Regions from separate parts of the Shewanella sp. BF02_Schw genome, predicted to be linked through region 3. Evidence: predicted binding sites of a transcription regulator. Region 3 holds the regulator's gene; each other region holds the start of a gene.
The links. The regulator NrdR, encoded in region 3, represses ribonucleotide reductase genes. The targets are predictions, from matches to a motif close to AAACACNANATNTNGTGTTT.
Positions count from the first base shown of each region.

Region 1 (5,375 bases), 990 kb from region 3:
TGGCAAAACTACATGCCTTAGAGTCTGGTGTTACGGTTAATTACCTCAAAACAACAGCCGAAGCACATCGCGATAACCACCGCGAATATTATGATGTGGTCACTTGCATGGAAATGCTCGAACATGTACCCGATCCCCAATCGGTTATTCAAGCCTGTTGTGACATGGTTAAACCTAATGGTTTTGTGTTTTTCTCAACCATAAACCGTAATATGATGTCGTATTTAAAGACGATTATCGGCGCAGAGTATTTATTAAAAATGCTGCCAGTTGGTACTCACGATCACAGCAAGTTTATTCGCCCATCGGAACTGATGGCATTAGTCGATAACACCGACTTATTGTGTAAAGATGCGCTGGGAATTACCTACAATCCATTGTCGGGTGTGTTTAAGTACACTAAAAGTGTCGATGTAAATTATATGATAGCCACTCAAAAAATTGATTAATCATCCAGGTGATTCTTTTCAACATTTCAATGTGAATGCACCACAATAGCGTTATGTTGTGCCAATAACGCTATAAAGGGCTTGCACTGTCTATTGTTATTTTCTCTCGTTAGGAGCTAGCCCTTGCATAAACAAGATATAAAAGGAGTGCTGTTCGATTTAGACGGTACCTTAGCCGATACCGCACCAGATTTAGTACAGGCATTGAATCTCAGCTTGGATGAAGCCGGTTTTAACGTCCAACCGCTTGACTTGATGCGCCATGCGGCATCACATGGAAGCTTATATTTAGTTAAAACGGCCATTCCAGATGCCGATGAACAAGTACAAATTACCATCCAGCAAGCACTACTTCAGCATTATGCCCGTATCAATGGTGACAACAGCCGTTTATTCGCTGACTTACCCGAACTATTATCCTTATTTGATGCCCAATCGATTCCTTATGGCGTAGTGACCAATAAGCCGGCTCGATTTGCCAGGCCATTAGTGGAAAAGCTTGGTTTAACTCATAAATTGAAAACCATGATCAGTGGTGATAGCACTCGTCACTCTAAACCTCATACAGCACCAATGCTGTTAGCAGCACAACAAATTGCCATTGCTCCTCAAAGTATCTTATATCTAGGTGACGCTGAACGTGACTTAGTCGCCGCCCACAATGCCAGTATGTTAGGCGGCGTTGCGTTATGGGGTTATTTATCTGCGACAGATAAACCTGACACATGGCCAGCAAGCAAACAATTTCAACACGGAGCCTCACTTAAACAGTTTTTCACTGATTAATGACAGTGTTCGACATCGGTTTAGCGGGTCTTATTAAGCTTAAATGTACAGTTAACAGTCATCAATTTCTACCCGATCAAAACCAACAAAAGATCAATCAATAAACGGTCCATTTTTTTTGATCGCTGTTTATTTTAGCGATCAAATTTTTATCATTTGATGGATTAAAAAATATCATTTATCAAAAACTCTTTATGAATTTGGGCTCTAGGGTTAGTTGTCACTAACCCTGCCGTTTATCCTCAAGTTATCCACAAGAAGTTAATGAAATTGTGGCTTGCAATAAACCTCAAACCTCACTATCTTGTATCTTAGATTTTAAATAACACCATATCTTGTGTGTGGCTGACAATCAAAACACTACTCCACGACGTTCCAAAGGATGTAGTGGCTAACTGAACGTACTGGTGTTTAACTACCACGTTGTGAGTACATCAGGTTGATTGTTTTAACATGGAATTGTTTTGTAACTGGTTCGGATCGAATCAAGCAGCACTGCATCCAACAACAGATCACATGATTAGATATAGAACCAAGGCCTCTCTTCAATGAATAGCAATATGACAGTCACTAAACGCAGTGGCGAACGTGAATCTATCGATTTAGATAAAATTCATCGCGTGATCACTTGGGCAGCCAAGGGATTAAAAAACGTCTCAGTATCTGAAGTAGAACTTCGATCTCATCTGCAGTTTTTTGATGGCATTCCAACAGAAGCCATTCATGAAACGATCATTAAAGCTGCGGCTGACTTGATCTCTCCAGAGTCACCCGACTACCAATTTGTGGCTGCCCGCTTAGCGGTGTTCCACTTACGTAAAAAAGCGTTTGGTCAATTTGAACCACCAACGTTATATGACCATGTCACCAAATTAGTTGAACTGGGTAAATATGACATGCATATCATGGCTGACTACAGCCGTGAAGAATTAGACACACTCGACACCTATATCGATCATTGGCGCGATTTGAACTTCTCTTATGCCGCGGTAAAGCAACTTGAAGGTAAATACCTGGTTCAAAACCGTGTCACCCATGAAGTGTACGAAAGCGCCCAGTTTTTATACATCTTAGTCGCAGCATGTTTGTTTGCCCGTTACCCAAAAGAAATTCGTTTGAAGTACATTAAAGACTTCTATGACGCGACGTCTCTGTTTAAGATTTCTTTACCAACACCAATCATGGCCGGTGTGCGTACCCCTACACGTCAGTTCAGCTCATGTGTATTGATTGAGTGTGATGACAGCTTAGATTCAATCAATGCGACTGCATCGTCTATCGTTAAATACGTTAGCCAACGTGCTGGTATTGGTATTAATGCGGGTCGTATTCGTGCCCTTGGTAGCCCTATTCGTGGCGGCGAAGCATTCCACACCGGTTGTTTACCATTTTATAAGTATTTCCAAACTGCAGTGAAGTCGTGTTCTCAAGGCGGCGTACGTGGCGGTGCAGCAACGCTGTTCTATCCTTTATGGCATCTAGAAGTTGAATCGCTATTAGTACTAAAAAACAACCGTGGTGTTGACGACAACCGTGTACGTCATCTTGACTACGGTGTGCAGTTAAACAAATTAATGTACCAACGTTTGATTAAAGGCGAATATATCAGTCTATTCAGCCCATCAGACGTGCCTGGTCTTTACGATGCATTCTTTGAAGACCAAGTTGAGTTTGAACGTTTATACCTTCAGTATGAACAAGACAGCAATGTCCGCAAAAAACAAATTAAAGCGGTTGAACTGTTTTCATTGATGATGCAAGAACGTGCTTCTACTGGCCGTATCTACATTCAAAACGTCGATCACTGTAATACTCACAGCCCGTTTGACTCTAAAGTTGCGCCAATTAAGCAATCTAACTTATGTTTAGAAATTGCTTTACCGACTAAGCCACTTAAAAACATCGATGATCCAGACGGTGAAATCGCGTTGTGTACCTTGTCAGCACTTAACTTAGGCGCAATTAAAGATTTATCAGAGCTTGAACCATTAGCTGATTTAGCTGTTCGTGCGCTAGATAACTTACTTGATTACCAAGATTACCCAATTAAAGCCGCGCAAACGAGTTCAATGAACCGTCGTACCTTAGGTATTGGGGTGATTAACTTTGCTAACTATTTAGCTAAAAACGGTAAAAAGTATTCAGACGGTTCAGCTAATAACTTAACTCACAAAACCTTTGAAGCGATTCAGTTTTATTTACTGAAAGCGTCGATGAACTTAGCAAAAGAGCAAGGTGCATGTCCGTTATTCCACGAGACAACTTATTCGAAAGGTATTTTACCTATCGACACCTACAAGCGTGATTTAGACAAGATTTGTGACGAGCCATTGCACATGGACTGGGAAAGCTTACGTAGCGACATTAAGCAGTACGGTTTACGTAACTCAACCTTGTCTGCGCTAATGCCGTCTGAAACCTCATCGCAAATTTCAAATGCGACTAATGGTATCGAGCCTCCACGCGGTTTAATTAGCGTTAAAGCCAGTAAAGATGGTCAGTTAAAGCAAGTCGTTCCTGATTTTGAATTACTGAAAGATAAGTATGAACTGCTGTGGAATATGCCAAACAACGATGGTTACATCCAACTTGTTGGTTTAATGCAGAAGTTTATCGACCAAGCTATTTCGGCTAACACCAATTATGACCCAAGCCGTTTTGAAGGCGGTCGTGTACCGATGCAAACATTGTTAAAAGACTTGTTAAGCGTCTACAAACTGGGCATTAAAACATTGTATTATCATAATACTCGTGACGGTGCTTCTGATCAGTTTGACGACATTATTGCTGTCGAAGAAGAAGACGATGGTTGTGGTGGCGGTGCGTGTAAGATCTAATCATCACTTTATGTATATTTAGCGGGGGCCTTCCCCGCTTTTTGAAAAATGCGTTTTCAGGACACCTAAATAATGGCTTACTCAACATTTTGTCAAACACCTAACGATTCTACCAAAGAACCTATGTTTTTCGGTCAATCGGTTAATGTGGCACGCTACGATCAACAGAAATATGAAGTCTTTGAAAAGCTAATTGAAAAGCAATTATCGTTTTTCTGGCGTCCAGAAGAAGTTGATGTCAGCCGTGACAAAATTGATTTCGGTAATTTACCTGAACATGAACAGCATATTTTCCTATCAAATCTAAAATACCAAACATTACTCGACTCAATTCAAGGCCGTTCACCGAATGTGGCATTTTTGCCTTTGGTATCGCTACCAGAATTAGAAACGTGGATTGAAACATGGTCGTTTTCTGAAACCATTCACTCGCGTTCGTACACCCACATTATTCGTAATATTGTTAATAACCCATCTGTGGTATTTGACGATATTGTACAAAATGACGAAATCTTAAAGCGTGCCGGTGATATTGCCGCTTATTACGATGACTTAATTAACCTCACCCAGATTAATAACTTGTTAGGTGAAGGAACGCACATTATTAACGGTAAAGAAATCACCGTTAATTCACGTATTCTTAAAAAGTCATTATATTTGTGCATGATGTCAGTTAATGCCTTAGAAGCGATTCGCTTCTATGTCAGTTTTGCCTGTTCGTTTGCCTTTGCAGAGCGCCGTGTAATGGAAGGTAATGCTAAAATTATTCGCTTAATTGCCCGTGATGAAGCATTACACCTCAATAGCACACAACACATTTTAGCCCTGATGCAGGGTGGTAAAGACGACCCAGAAATGGGAGAAATTGCTGCTGAGTGTAAGCAAGAAGCGTATGACTTATTTGTTAAAGCGGCGGAACAAGAAAAAGAATGGGCCAAGTACTTATTCAAAGACGGTTCGATGATTGGCTTAAATGAACAGATTTTATGCCAGTACGTTGAGTTTATTACTAACCAACGGATGAAGTCAGTTCACTTACCTCAACCTTATGATGAACAGTCAAACCCACTACCGTGGATGAAAAACTGGTTAGAAAGTGATGCAGTACAGGTTGCCCCACAAGAAGTAGAAGTGTCATCTTATCTTGTTGGTCAAATTGATTCTTCTGTTGATGGCGATGAGTTTTTAGATTTTGACCTATAAAAATTTTTTCAAAAAAGCCCCTATCGTGAGCTTGAAAGGACAGCCGGTTATTTTATTTGACGGCCAACATTCAAGCTTATTAGAAGCGCTTGAGTCGAAA
Region 1 is NZ_JABKAW020000001.1:1,405,541-1,410,915, reverse strand. Features, by position in the region: gene ubiG (bifunctional 2-polyprenyl-6-hydroxyphenol methylase/3-demethylubiquinol 3-O-methyltransferase UbiG) at 1-449, shown strand, start outside; gene HNW13_RS06300 (HAD-IA family hydrolase) at 573-1,235, shown strand; gene nrdA (class 1a ribonucleoside-diphosphate reductase subunit alpha) at 1,784-4,072, shown strand; gene nrdB (class Ia ribonucleoside-diphosphate reductase subunit beta) at 4,145-5,275, shown strand; gene yfaE (class I ribonucleotide reductase maintenance protein YfaE) at 5,265-5,375, shown strand, end outside.
Region 1: a site for NrdR is predicted at 1,559-1,578, ahead of nrdA (class 1a ribonucleoside-diphosphate reductase subunit alpha). Genes of this name have one in related genera too.

Region 2 (5,375 bases), on a different contig from region 3:
CATAAATTTTCACTTGGGGTACTGTATAAACTAAAGCCATAACCTGTTTGTTGTTTCCAAGACTCAGTGGCTTGCTTTAAATGACTAATAATGGCGACAGCTTTATCACGTAATTGTGTGTTATCAAACACATGTTCAGCATTGCTATATAAAGCATTAATGGTTTCGTGAAGACCAATAAACCCTAACGAAATTGATGCCCGGCCATTTTTAAAGATTTCGCTCACATCATCATCCGCATTTAGGCGCACACCACAGGCGCCTTCCATATAAAGGATTGGTGCCACTCGTGCTTTGACTCCGGCTAAACGGGCAATACGCGTTTCTAAGGCTTTGCGGGCAATTAACAAACGCTCATCGAGTATTTGATAAAAACGCTGTTCATCTTTACCTGCTTCCAACGCTATACGCGGTAAATTAAGACTGACAACACCTAGATTATTGCGGCCTTCATGGACCAATTGACCATTTTCTTCATAGGCGCCCAAAAATGAGCGACATCCCATTGGGGTTTTAAACGAACCGGTGACTTTCACGACTTGATCATAATTGAGAATATCTGGGTACATGCGCATACTTGAACACGTTAAGGCCATCTTTTTGATATCGTAATTAACATCAGTCGCTTTATGATTCACGCCATCTTTAATGGCAAACACCAATTTTGGAAAGACTGCTGTTTTACGATTTTTACCTAAACCCGCCATACGTACAGTTAACATCGATTGCTGAATTAAACGCGACTCCCACGACACGCCTAAACCAAAACCAAATGTGACAAATGGCGTTTGCCCATTGGCGGTATGCAGGGTATTCACTTCATATTCAAGTGACTGGAATGCGTCATGACACTCTTTTTCGGTTTGTGTCATCGCATAACCTTCTACGTCAGCCACTTGCCATTTTTTTGCGACGCTAAGGTGCTTTTGGTAACTGATTTGCACAAACTCAGCTAACACTTCGTCGATACGATTAATTGTGGTACCACCATAAATGTGGCTCGCCACCTGGGCAATAATTTGCGCCGTAACAGCAGTGGCAGTTGAGATAGACTTAGGCGGTTCTATTTCAGCATTACCCATTTTAAAACCATGCGTTAACATGCCGGCTAAATCAATTAGCATGCAGTTAAACATCGGGAAAAAAGGCGCATAATCTAAGTCGTGATAGTGAATTTCGCCTTTTTCATGGGCGGCTACCACATCTTTTGGCAGTAAATGGGTTTTGGCATAATGCTTGGCCACAATGCCCGCTAATAAGTCTCGCTGGGTCGGGATGACTTTGGCATCTTTATTGGCATTTTCGTTTAAAATGGCACTATCCGATTGCTCAACCAAACCGCGAATAGCACAATTTAATTTACTCTGGGTTTCACGGTGTTTATCTCTATCGTGACGGTACTCAATGTAATGACGCGCCACCGACTTAAACGGGCCCGACATTAATAAATTTTCAACTGCATCTTGTAGTTCGTGAATATCAACTTCGGTCTTCACAGCCATTTGCTGCTCTACCGTCTGCGCTAACTGCTGTGCATATTGATGGTCAGCTATACCTGCAGACTCCATTGCTGCCACAACAGCCTCTTTGATTCGACATCCATCAAAAGCAGTTCGGCATCCATCCCTTTTCACTACTACAAGCATACAACCATCCTTTACAAGCACTATATATAGCGCTTTAATACACGTACAACACAAGATAGAGTGTATTAGACACATTTACGCGGAGTAATACCTTGATCCAGATCATAATTGTCGGCAGTACTTAATATTGAAAAAACACTTGCTATCAGCGATAGATATTGTAGGAATAACAACTAATTTTGACAGGCTAATACAAGGGGATAAAATCGACACAATTTAGCGATTTGGGATGCTTTGCTGAATCGATAATCTGATGTGCAAACGCCATAAGGGTTGTATTTGACAACTTAAAATGGTGCTGAATGACGGTATTAAGTCATTGATCGAACCTTAAATGGCTAGATCAACAACATAAATAACGTACCCACTGTATCTAATGACTCGGTAGTTATCGTTAGATAATTGCGGGTAGACCATTGCGGATAGATCATTGCGGGCAAGTCACTACTAGATAACTACTCGATAACTACTAGATAATGACTAAAACACCATGAGTTAACTATGAGATAACTATGAGATAACTATGAGAGAGTGAATAATCTTATCAACCACATCAGACTGCGCAGGTCAGACAATACCCTTGCGGGGGTAACAGCCCAGAATTAATGGAAAACATCTATTAACTAGCAAATATTCACCTAGCGGCGGTTAACGGGTGTATTTATCATAAACACACCACTATATTCGATACTGCTTCAACATTTCTTTAAGGTCGCTTCGATTAAATGTTTAATATCACTTACTGCCTGCTCACCGGCTTTAATCGCTTCTTTAGCGCGATGAAACTCCATGGTGCCAATATCACCCACATCAGGTACGATGCAAATATCAGGTGGCTCGCCCATTAGGCGTGAACGTTTATGGCGTTGTTCTAGAATATCCATCGATTGTGACATCACCGCCAGCATACCCGGATGGGATTTTGAACTTCCTAAAGAGAATTTATCGGTTAAGCCATTCATATAATCTTTGCCTTTACCCCATAGGTCCATAAAGCCAGATTCAAGCTCGCGCTTTTCATCAATAGGTTCAGACTTAGTGGCTTTGCGGCTTTTTACTTGCTCTGGGATTAAGTGCATTTGGCCACGACGATGGCCATTTAAATCCACCGCAATAACCACATCAACGCCCATAGAGCGAGCTAATGATACCGGCACAGGATTCACTACCGCACCGTCCACAACCCAGCGATGCCCTTGCTGTACTGGGGGTAAAAAACCTGGCATTGAACATGAAGCTCTAACCGCATGGCGTAAGTCACCTTCTTTAAACCAAATCTCTTGCCCAGAATATAAATCTGTCGCGACTGCAGCAAAGGGACGATTCAGCTGTTCAATGTTAAGGTCGCCAATACGATTAGCCAATACATCAAATACTTTTTCACCACTGATAAGTCCGCCTTTGCGCCAGCCTAAATCCATTAACCCGAGTACATCCCAACTTGAAAATCCACTCACCCAGGTTTCAAGTTCACCCAAATGATTATTGGCATAGGCAGCACCCACTAATGCACCTACCGAACAACCTGCCACTTTGTCAGGATAAATATCTAACTTGGCTAAACCATTCAATACCCCAATATGTGCCCAACCTTTAGCGGCTCCACTGCCTAGCGCTAATCCCACGGTGAGATTTGTCATCTTTCTTTCCTTCCATGCTCGGTATTCAATTTTACGATACGCCCGCCTGAATCGTCCCATAGCGACGTCGAACTCAGGCAATAATATAAAGCTAAAAAATAGCATAACTAAAGCGACTCTTGTTGGCTATAGCAAGGTGAAACAGCTATAATCGTCGGCTATCATTTTTTAGGGGATTTACCTTTGCAATTTACCGATTTTTCGTTGGACAAGCGCCTGCTTGACAGTCTAAAGCACCTTGGCATTTCTACGCCTACCGATGTTCAAGCGCAAGCACTTCCCATTGCCTTATCAGGTAAAGATTTAATGGCATCGTCTAAAACCGGCTCAGGTAAAACCTTAGCGTTTTTATTGCCCGCAATGCAACGCGTGATATCCACTAGAGCATTGTCGAAAAAAGATCCTCGGGTACTTATCTTGTTACCGACTCGTGAATTAGCCCAGCAAGTTTATGGCCAATTACGTTTATTAGTCGCCAATACCCAATATAAAGCCATTAGTGTACTCGGCGGTGAGAACTTTAACGACCAAGCCAAAGCATTGGCCAGAGATCCACATTTCATTGTTGCCACACCGGGACGTATTGCGGATCACTTACAACAGCGCCACTTATATTTAAATGGCTTAGAATTACTGGTTCTTGACGAAGCTGACCGTATGCTCGATTTAGGTTTTGCGCCACAGCTAAAAGCCATTAATGATGCAGCTGATCATAAGCGTCGCCAAACGTTAATGTTTTCAGCTACGTTAGATCATGAAAGCATCGGTGACATTGCAACAACATTGCTCAAAACACCAAGCCATGTCTCTATCGGTGAGTCTTACACTGAACATAAAGATATTGAGCAAAGAATTATTTTGGTTGACCATTTAGACCATAAACAAGCCTTGCTACAGCATATCTTAAGCCAAGAGCAACACAAGCAAGTGATTGTATTTACCGCTACGCGTTCAGATACCGACCGTTTAGCCACGCTATTGGCTGCGCAAGGTTTTGCCACCTCAGCACTCAGTGGTGATTTAAAGCAATCGGCTCGTAACCAAATTATGGATCAATTTGCTCGTGGCCAATCAAAAATATTAGTGACAACCGATGTGGCATCACGCGGCCTTGATTTAATCAACGTATCATTAGTGATTAACTTTGATATGCCAAAGTTTGCAGAAGAGTACGTCCACCGTATTGGTCGTACTGGCCGTGCAGGCGCTAAAGGTGATGCGGTTTCATTTGTAGGTCCTAAAGATTGGGACAGTTTTAAAAAAGTACAATTGTTTTTACGTAAAAATTTCGACCTCACGGTGATTGAAGGCTTAAAGGCCAAATTTAGCGGTCTAAAAGATAAGCCTCAGGCAGGCAAAGCTGGTACCAGTGCAAAAGCAGCTGTGATCAGCAATAGAGTTAGCGCACCTAAAAAACCTAAAGCGGCACCAAAGAGTGATAAACGCTTTATCACTGGCGTCGATGTCGGTGATGCGCCAGTTCGCCGTAAAGTTAAGCCTATTGTCATTATCGAAGACGACGGCACAGCAGAAGACTAAATAGCCCATAAATCGCAGGTAATCTGCAAGTAGATGACCAACAAACTGCGATGACAGAATAATGAATGTAGGGCAGTACACTGCCCTGCAACAAATGAACGATAACGAGCATGCCAACGGCACACTCGTATGAATAAACCAGTAAGGATTAACATGAAAATTTGTGGTGTGGAATTAAAAGGCGGCGAAGCCATTATCTGTTTACTGACCTATGAAGGCGAAACCTATAACGTGCCAGCATGTCGTAAAGTTTCATTCAGTATTTCACAATCAGCTAGCACGGACTCAATTCGTGAGTTTGATTTTGCGTTTAAAAAACTAATGAGCGACTACAAAGTCGATGAAATAGCTATTATTGAACGTGAACAAAAAGGCAAGTTTGCCGGCAGTGCCACCAGCTTCAAACTTGAAGCGGTACTTCAATTAATGGACCTTCCAGTTTCGCTTATTTCTCCATTGATTATTAAAGAGCAATTAAAGCGTAACCCGCCACAAGTTGACTTTGAATCATTGGATCTAAAACGCGTGCAGCTTAATGCATTTGATGTTG
Region 2 is NZ_JABKAW020000003.1:64,340-69,714, forward strand. Features, by position in the region: gene nrdD (anaerobic ribonucleoside-triphosphate reductase) at 1-1,646, opposite strand, end outside; gene rssA (patatin-like phospholipase RssA) at 2,342-3,286, opposite strand; gene HNW13_RS13045 (DEAD/DEAH box helicase) at 3,470-4,825, shown strand; gene HNW13_RS13050 (DUF3010 family protein) at 4,979-5,375, shown strand, end outside.
Region 2: a site for NrdR is predicted at 1,662-1,681, ahead of nrdD (anaerobic ribonucleoside-triphosphate reductase). Genes of this name have one in related genera too.

Region 3 (5,375 bases):
AGCGTGGTTTCACCTGCAGTGTGAGGTACAATCGTTAATCTAAAACGAGCACCATCAACTTCATTAACAGTCAGGCTTACACCATCAATGGTGATCGAGCCTTTGTGAGCAATATAGCGACTTAATTGGGCTGGTACTGATAACCAAAACTCTAGTGATTTACCTCTGTAAGCGCATTGCTCAACTTTTGCAATGCCATCGACGTGTCCACTTACCATGTGTCCACCTAATCGAGTGGTTGCCGTAACCGCTTTCTCAAGATTAACCTTTTGACCGACCTGATAACGACTAAAGCCAGTTAAGTCAACGGTTTCAGCTGATATATCAGCAACGTAACCATCACCTAAACGCTCAACAACGGTCAAACACACGCCATTGGTTGCTATACTGTCACCTAGCTTTACATCCGTTAAATCCAGCTTACCGCTGGCAACTGTTAAGCGGATATCGTTACCTTTGCGATCAATTTTACGTAATGTGCCAAGGGCTTCGATTATTCCTGTAAACATAATACTCACTTTTTGCAGTTAAACGTTGCTGTTGTTCAGGTTTTGGACTGAACAACACGCACATTAATAGGGTTGATTATATCTGAGGATATAACGCTTATCTTGTCCAACGTTGCGTTCATCAATTAATTGCAGTGCCGGCGCTTGCTCCATTGTACTGTAATTAGGTAACTGCAACATATTACGTCCGTGGCTACCTAATAGTTTAGGCGCCTGGTAAAGCACAATATCATCAACGAGCCCTTGGGCGACAAATGCTCCGGCTAAGGTAGCACCGGCTTCAACTAAAACAGAATTAGTATGCTGACCTAAATATGTTAGCAAAGCTAACAATGGGATTCTGCCTGACGAGTCACACGTTAACTGAAGAAATGATACGTGATCTGGAAATGCAGCTTTGGTGCTTTCGGGATAATTACAGCCAGAAACCAGTAAAATAGGACTTTGAATTGAAAATAATTGCTGTGTTGCTGTTAATCTTGCGCGACTGTCGAGCACAACCCTTAGAGGTTGGAAGATTTCATCTTTTGTATGGCGAGTGGTTAACTCACCTAACGCCTCATAGCGCACATTAAGGCTTGGGTCATCGACAAGAATGGTTTCAACACCAGTGATTAATGCACAATGGCTAGCGCGGTATTTTTGCACATCAGCTCTTGCTGCACTGCCAGTAATCCACTTCGACACGCCATTAGACAGAGCCGTTTTACCATCTAAACTGGCTGCTATCTTTACCGTTATCCAAGGAAGTCCTGTTTTCATCCGCTTCATAAAACCCAGATTAAGGTCATAGGCTTGTTCGCTGAGCAATCCAACATCAACGTTAATACCAGCCTCACGTAACAGGGTTATACCGCGACCAGACACTTGTGGATTTGCATCGGTCACCGATACCACAACTCTGGCAACTTTGGCATTAATTAAGCCTAAAGCACAAGGTGGTGTGCGGCCATAATGACTGCAAGGTTCAAGAGTGACATACGCCGTGGCACCTTCAGCAGACAAGCCATTATCATGCACCATTTTCAGCGCATTAACTTCGGCATGCCCTTGGCCAGCACGTTGATGATAACCCTCACCAATAATCTTATTCTGATAAACAATGACACAACCGACACAAGGATTTGGCCGAGTGGTATAACGGCCTTTCTCGGCAAGCGCGATGGCACGGCTCATCATTTGGGTGTCAAAGGTGGACCAGTTAGACATGGGAGATAATCTCTTATTGCTTAAATGCCATTAAAACCATTAAAACAGATATTATTAAGCAGCATTACTTTTGCAATTTAGCAATTGCTTCACCAAATTGGGATACATCTTCAAATGCGCGATAAACCGATGCAAAGCGGATATATGCCACTTTATCAAGGCTCATCAATTGTTCCATCATCAGATTACCAATCATTTCAGAATTCACCTCACGCTCACCTGTCGCGCGCAGTGTTGATTTGATTTTAGTCAATGCTTGTTCAATTTCATCAATTGAGACCGGGCGTTTTTCGACCGCACGTAGCATGCCGCCACGCAATTTTTCTTCATCGAATGGTTGTCGAGTGCCGTCACGTTTGATGACTCTAGGCATGACTAATTCTGCGCCTTCAAACGTGGTGAAACGTTCATGACATTCGGTACATTCCCGGCGGCGACGTACTTGGTGACCATCAGCCACTAATCGAGAATCTATAACTTTGGTATCGGTCGCGCTACAAAAAGGGCAATGCATTGAACCTCCTGCAGAAAAAAACAAAATGGCCGCTAACAATTAGCGGCCATTAAAGTTTATCCTATTTGTTGAGCAAGGTTAACCTAAACCTTTTCAACAGGCATCAAGTGACGATTAACCGTATACAGGGAATCGGGCACATAATGCCAACACTTGACCTTTCACTCGTTCAGCCACTTCGGCGTTAGATGCATCATCAAGAATGTCACAAATCCAACCGGTCAATTCTTTCGCTTCTGCTTCTTTAAAACCACGACGAGTAATTGCTGGCGTTCCAATACGAACACCAGAGGTGACAAACGGTGAACGTGGATCATCAGGTACTGAGTTTTTGTTGACGGTAATGTTGGCATTGCCCAATGAAGCATCAGCTTCTTTACCGGTTAAATCACGACCAATTAAATCAACCAACATTAAATGGTTTTCTGTACCGCCAGAAACAATTTTGTAACCGCGAGCTAAAAACACTTCAACCATAGCTTTAGCGTTTTTAACAACTTGCTGCTGGTATACCTTAAACTCTGGCTCTAATGCCTCTTTAAATGCAACCGCTTTACCTGCGATTACATGCATTAAAGGGCCACCTTGGCCACCAGGGAATACCGCTGAGTTCAACTTTTTATACAACACTTCATCATCGGCAGCAGAGATAATAATCCCGCCACGTGGACCCGCTAATGTTTTATGAGTTGTTGAGGTGACCACATGTGCATGTGGGACAGGGGTTGGATAAACACCTGCAGCCACTAAGCCTGCAACGTGAGCCATATCAACAAGCAAATAAGCACCAACTTTATCGGCAATCTCACGCATTTTAGCCCAATCGACTATGCCTGAAAATGCCGAAAAACCGCCGATCATCATCTTAGGCTTGTGCTCAATGGCTAAACGTTCCATTTCGTCATAATCAATTTTGCCAGCTTCATCGATACCGTAAGGAATGATGTTGTAAAGCTTGCCTGAAAAATTCACTGGTGAACCATGGGTCAAATGACCACCATGAGCAAGGTTCATCCCTAAAACAGTATCACCAGGTTGTAACAACGCCATAAACACTGCGCTGTTTGCTTGTGAGCCTGAATGAGGCTGTACGTTGGCATAAGTTGCACCAAATAATTCTTTTGCGCGTTCAATAGCCAATGTTTCAACAACATCAACGTATTCGCACCCACCATAATAACGCTTGCCTGGATAACCTTCAGCATACTTGTTAGTTAACTGAGAACCTTGCGCTTCCATCACACGTGGACTGGTATAGTTTTCAGATGCAATCAATTCAATGTGTTCTTCTTGACGACAAGTTTCATCTTCAATGGCTTTAAATAATTCTGGATCATAATCCGCAATATTCATCGCTTTCTTCAACATGGTAGCTCCAACATCATTATCTATATAGTAGGGTTGCGCGGTATTCTACTCTGCAACGATAATGATTTACAGTACAAACAACATGAAATTCACTGTGTTCTGAATACAAAACGATTCATGTTGATAACACCAAGCTAGCAGATTGTTTAGCGAATTGAGTCTAAAAAGCATGCTAGATAAAATCACACAATTGCCTGTTGAGTTCAGCACATAATACAGTAGAATTATCACCATCTTTGTTGACAATTAGACAGTATAATTATGGCTCAATTTGTATACAGCATGCTTCGTGTGGGTAAAATTGTCCCACCCAAAAAGCAAATATTAAAAGACATTTCATTAAGCTTCTTTCCTGGCGCTAAGATTGGTGTGCTCGGGTTAAACGGTTCGGGTAAATCAACATTGCTGCGCATCATGGCGGGAATAGATACCGAAATTGAAGGTGAAGCACGCCCAATGCCTGGGTTAAAAATTGGCTACTTACCGCAGGAGCCGCGCTTAAACGAACAACAAACTGTGCGCGAAGCCGTCGAAGAAGCCCTAAGCGAAGCTAAAAATGCACTAATACGCTTAGACGAGGTCTATTCTGCTTATGCTGAGCCCGATGCAGACTTCGACGCACTTGCAAAAGAGCAAGGCGAATTAGAAGCCATCATCCAATCTCAAGATGCGCATAATCTTGATCATATTCTTGAACGTGCAGCTAACGCATTACGTCTGCCCGATTGGGATGAGAAAATTGCCGTACTCTCTGGTGGTGAACGACGCCGAGTGGCCATTTGTCGCTTATTGCTTGAAAAACCGGAAATGCTATTACTCGACGAACCAACCAACCATTTGGATGCAGAGTCAGTGGCGTGGTTAGAGCACTTTTTACAAGAATATAACGGCACCGTGGTGGCGATTACCCACGATCGTTACTTCTTAGATAATGCTGCTGGCTGGATTTTAGAACTTGACCGCGGTGAAGGTATTCCATGGGAAGGTAACTATTCATCTTGGCTTGAACAAAAGGATGCGCGCTTGTCCCAAGAATCGTCCACAGAAAGCGCCCGCCAAAAAACCATTGCTAAAGAATTAGAGTGGGTACGCCAAGGTGCTAAAGGTCGTCAATCAAAAGGTAAAGCCCGTATGGCTCGCTTTGAAGAATTGAACACCAACGATTACCAAAAGCGTAACGAGACCAATGAACTGTTTATTCCACCAGGGCCTCGTTTAGGCGACAAAGTCATTGAAGTGACTAATTTAACCAAGTCATATGGTGACCGCGTACTGATTGATGATTTGACATTCACGGTTCCTAAGGGCGCTATCGTCGGCATTATTGGTGCTAACGGTGCGGGTAAGTCAACCTTATTCAAAATGATCTCAGGCGAGGAACAACCAGACAGTGGCTCTATTTCTGTCGGTGATTCGGTTCAAATTGCGTCGGTTGATCAGTTCCGTGATTCGATGAATGACAAAAACACCGTGTGGCAAGAAATTTCAGGCGGCCAAGATATTATGCGCATCAACAACACTGAAATTTCTAGCCGTGCTTACGTAGGCCGCTTTAACTTCCGTGGTGGCGATCAGCAGAAAATAATTGGTTCATTATCGGGTGGTGAACGCAACCGAGTTCACTTAGCTAAGTTATTACAAGCCGGTGGCAACGTATTATTACTCGACGAACCCACCAACGACTTGGACGTTGAAACTTTACGAGCGTTAGAGGAAGCGTTATTAGAGTTCCCTGGTTGTGCAATGGTTATTTCCCATGACCGTTGGTTCCTTGA
Region 3 is NZ_JABKAW020000001.1:420,260-425,634, reverse strand. Features, by position in the region: gene HNW13_RS02020 (riboflavin synthase) at 1-509, opposite strand, end outside; gene ribD (bifunctional diaminohydroxyphosphoribosylaminopyrimidine deaminase/5-amino-6-(5-phosphoribosylamino)uracil reductase RibD) at 573-1,718, opposite strand; gene nrdR (transcriptional regulator NrdR) at 1,783-2,232, opposite strand; gene glyA (serine hydroxymethyltransferase) at 2,347-3,600, opposite strand; gene ettA (energy-dependent translational throttle protein EttA) at 3,862-5,375, shown strand, end outside.